DNA from 2 places in the Cobetia sp. PS-4MA genome. Region 2 is predicted to be linked to the other one. Evidence: riboswitches for the same ligand, from Rfam matches in the RefSeq annotation. Region 2 holds a riboswitch; the other holds the start of a gene.

Region 1 (2,199 bases), 1.6 Mb from region 2:
GCGAGATCCAGCCAGCCCTGAGGAGTCTGGCGCAAGCCGTCGTAGCCGGTGGAGGCCACGGGGAAATAGATGATCAGCGTGGCCATCACGACCTTGGAGAGCATGTCATAGCCCAGCCACAGCACCAGCAGTGGGGCGATGGCGAACAGCGGAATCACCTGGCTGATCAGCAGCAATGGCAGCAGGGTGCGCCGCAGACGAGGGATGAACGCCAGTGCCAGCGCGGTGCTCAGTCCGAGAAGGACCCCCAGTACCAGCCCGCCAAGAATCTCGGCGAAGGTGATGCCGGCGTGGTGTGCCAGCATCGGAGCCTGACGGACCAGCACCTCCGCGACTGCCAGTGGCGCTGGCAGGATGTAGGGCGGCACGGCCGTGGTGATGATCACCAGTTGCCAGAGTCCCAGCAGGACGGCGGCGCTGATGGCGAGATGACGCAGGGCATGCAGGCGTTTCATGGCGTCTCCTCGCCGTCGCGCAGGCGTGTGATCAATTCGGACTGGGCCTGCTGCAGGGCGGGCAGGTCCAGCGGCACCGGGCGAGGCGGCGAGAGCCCCGGCAAGCGGTCGAGCACTGCCCCCTGCTGGCTGTCGCGGCCCGGACGCAGTACCAGCAGTTGGTCGGCCAGGCGCAGCGCCTCGAGCGGGTCATGCGTGACCATCAGCACGGTGCGTCCGTCCAGCAGCCGGCTGGCGAGATCATGCAGTTCGAGTCGCGTGATGGCGTCCACTGCGGAGAAGGGCTCATCCATCATCACCACTGGAGCCTGCTGGTAGAGCGTCCGCGCCAATGCAACGCGTTGGCGTTGGCCGCCGGAGAGGGCGTCTGGCCAGGCCTGCTCGCGCCCCTCCAGACCCACCGCTGCCAGCAGTTCGCGGGCCCGCTCGGTATCGCGAGGGCGACGATGGAGGTCATCTCCCAGACACAGATTGTCCAGCACCCGGCGCCAGGGCAGCAGCAGGTCCTGCTGCGCCATCCAGGCGACGCGACCCGCCAGTGGCTTGCCGTCATCGGTGGTGAGTTCCAGCGTGTGATGGTCGGGCATCTCGAGGCCGGCCAGCAGGCGCAGCAGTGAGCTCTTGCCACAGCCCGAGCGGCCCAGCAGGGCCGTCCAGCTTCCGGCATCCAGACGCGCCGACAGATCACGAAACAGCGTATGGCTGGCGTAATCGATGCGGGCGTTGTTGAGGGAGAGTCCCAGCGACACAGTGTCATCCGTGGTCAGGCGGCATGCCGAGGGGAGGAAGCACGCAGGGCGCCTGACGCTTGGGCAGGTGACCGGAATTCCCTCCGCCGGTATCAACCGGATCAGGTTCCAGGGGTTGCCATGCGACGTGACGCATCGGCTCTCAGCCCACTTTCGGGCACCCCCATCCAGGCCGACAGTGTACCGTCACCTGCCCGCCGGTTGCATCCCTGCCATCGTCGGGGTGGCTGTCGTGTGGCTATGCTGCATGGCCCGGTGTTGGGTATGCTATCGAGGTATCGCAGCCTCAAGGAGATCAACATGCCTGATACCCCGGATCTCTCGACCTGCTCCAGCGGTTATCCCGTGCCACCGCGGCGACCCGTGATGCCAGACGCGACATCCGTGCCCAATGGCTGGCCGGAGGATGCGCTGACTCGCCGTCTTTCCACCTATCTGGGGCATGCGCTGGAGCCGCTGGCACTTGCCTGGCCGGATAGTGCCAACTGGTTGTGGCGACAGCGTGGCGGCACCCCCGGCCTGATCAAGCTGGCGCGGACCGGCCCGGATCACGACCCCTTCTGGCGAGCGATGCGCGGTGTCTTCGGCGCCGATCGCTGGGCGCAACCTGAGGCCCTGACACGGCTGGCGGGCGCGTTGCCGGCGCGTTTGCCCATCCCTCCGCTGCCGCTGACCTATCTGGGACGTCTCGATGGCGCGCCCGTCTGGCACCTGCCGTGGTCCAGCGGTCAGCCCAGTGATCTCAGTGACACCTTCTGTGAGTTGCTGGGAGATCAGGTCGGGCGGCTGCATCAGGACACCGTGTCCGGCTTTGGCCAGCCCCTTGCCCAGCCCATGCCGCTGCTGCATTGGAATGCCCGCGTGACGCGTTTTCTCGCGCGCCATCCCCTGTCCCACGAGCTGGGGGACCTGCCATCACGCACCTTCTCGCATCCCGCTCGCGCCGTCTGGAGTCTGCCGGACCTGCGCGCGGACCAATATCTGTGCGCCGCCAC
Region 2 (2,199 bases):
CGTGTCGCGGAAGATCTCCCAATCAAGATTCTCGGCCACGCCATCGACCTTCTCCAGCGCCTGATAGATCGGCACCGTGCCGATGGGCACGGGAGAGTTGCGCAGAATCCATTCACGGGTCTCGTGGATGTTGGCGCCGGTCGAGAGATCCATCACGGTGTCGGAGCCCCAGCGGATCGCCCAGGTCATCTTGTCGACCTCTTCCTCGATGGAGGAGGTGACCGCCGAGTTGCCCAGGTTGCCGTTGACCTTCACCAGGAAGTTGCGGCCGATGATCATCGGCTCGCTTTCCGGGTGATTGATGTTGGCGGGAATGATGGCGCGGCCACGCGCGACTTCCTCACGCACGAATTCGGCGGTGATCTCGTCGGGCAGGTTGGCGCCGAAGCTGTGACCCGGGTGCTGGTGGCCCAGAATACTCTCGACGGAGTCGCTGCCCTGATATTCCTCACGCAGCGCGATACGACGCTGATTCTCACGAATCGCGATGTACTCCATCTCCGGCGTGATGATGCCCTGGCGCGCATAGTGCAGCTGGGTGACATTCTTGCCCGGCAGGGCACGACGCGGGCGGTGGTCCAGCTCGAAACGCAGGGACGACAGGCGCAGGTCGGCCTGGCGCACGCGACCATACTCGCTGCTCAGCTGATTGAGCTGTTCGGTATCGCCGCGTTCCTCGATCCACTTCTCGCGCAGTGGCGCCAGCCCGCGACGAATGTCGATCTCGACCGCCGGGTCGGTGTAGGGGCCGGAGGTGTCGTAGACGACGATCGGCGGATTCTCTTCCAGACCGCTGGAGGTCTGGGTCGGCGAGCAGCCGATCTCGCGCATGGGCACGCGGATGTCCGGGCGAGAGCCTTCGATGTAGATCTTGCGCGAGCCGCTCAGCGGCGCGATGGCGGCGGCGTCGACGCGGGCTTCGCTGGCGAGATGGCGACTGCCATCCTTGCGACCGGCACGGGCGCGCGCCTTCGGCGCAGCCTCAGGTTGGGGGGCGAGCGACGGTTCGGCGGCGTTGGTGGCTTGCGGATCTTGAGTCGTGGGGGTAGTGCTCATGCAGGTCTCCTCAAAGGGCGACGTCACGGCAGACGTCATCATGGGAAGACCGTGCGCAGGGAGAGGATGGCCATCGCCGACTCCTTGCCAACAGGTGGCCCGGGAGCGAGGCGGCCGCGGGCAGCGGCTGACCATCAGCTTGATTCCTACGCCGGTCCTAACCGGTTCAGGTTCCACGGGACCCCTTGCTGGCAGCCTCGCCCATTTGGCGGCGAGGTGATGCATGCAGGATCTCAGCCGGTTCCACCGGCACCCCGTCAAGCGTGCTCAGAATTCAATGCGGGCATGACCTGTGCTGAGCGTTGTGCTGGCCCAGGTCATCGTGCTCGCATTCAGGCTCTGATGGCCTGTGGTGTGTCTGGATGATTGGCGAGAGGACCACGTCCCCAGGCCGATGAAAATCGGTGTGTCTTCCGTTCGCGCTGGCGCGGCCTGTCAGGCGACGGCCAGCCACGGATCAGTCGCGATCAAGGCCCATCTGCCAGAAGTCGATCTCGAGACGTGTCGCATCGCGGAAGACATCCACCAGTTCGCCCAGCCGGCGCTCCGAGACCTCCGAGAGCCGAGCGTCCAGCCATTCTCGTTCGGCGTCCACCGCTTCCTTGAAGTCATCGCTGGAGTACATCGCGATCCAGTCCGCGTACGGATTGTCCTCGATCTCGGTGGTGTCCTGATCCAGCAGCCACTCGGCGATCTCGCCGTAGCCGATCAGGCAGGGCGCGAGCGCCACGTGAAGATCGAGAAGATCGCCGCGCTGGCCGCAATCCAGCACGTAACGGGTATAGGCCAGGGTGGCGCGGGATTCCGGCAGCTCACTCAGGTCATCCTCGCTGATGCCCCACTCGCTGCAGTAGCCGATATGCAGATCGAGCTCGGTATTGAGGATGGTGTCGAGACTGGCCGTGGCCTGACGCAGCTCCGCGAGGGTGCGGCTCTTGTAGGCGGCCAGCGCCCAGGCGCGCGCGAAGTGGATCAGGAACAGGTAGTCCTGCTGCAGGTAATGGCGGAAGGACTCCTCTGGCAGACGACCTTCCCCGAGCTGGCGAACGAAGTCATGCTCGAGATAGTCGCGCCATTCCTCGGCGCAGGCACTGGTCAGGTCTGAAAAGCTGGGCATCGACGCATCCCTCGGTGAGCGTGCTG

What was found. A riboswitch is a leader RNA that binds a small molecule or an ion and turns the genes downstream of it on or off. The one in region 2 is predicted to bind thiamine pyrophosphate.
Region 1: another riboswitch for thiamine pyrophosphate. It lies ahead of AC26AR_RS05875 (ABC transporter ATP-binding protein); the one in region 2 lies ahead of thiC (phosphomethylpyrimidine synthase ThiC).

The regions. Positions count from the first base shown of each region.
Region 1 covers NZ_CM173107.1:1,370,541-1,372,739, forward strand. Annotated here, with positions in the region: gene AC26AR_RS05870 (ABC transporter permease) at 1-455, opposite strand, end outside; gene AC26AR_RS05875 (ABC transporter ATP-binding protein) at 452-1,204, opposite strand; TPP riboswitch at 1,266-1,379, opposite strand; gene AC26AR_RS05880 (protein kinase family protein) at 1,505-2,199, shown strand, end outside.
Region 2 covers NZ_CM173107.1:2,957,955-2,960,153, reverse strand. Annotated here, with positions in the region: gene thiC (phosphomethylpyrimidine synthase ThiC) at 1-1,056, opposite strand, end outside; TPP riboswitch at 1,183-1,323, opposite strand; gene tenA (thiaminase II) at 1,514-2,173, opposite strand.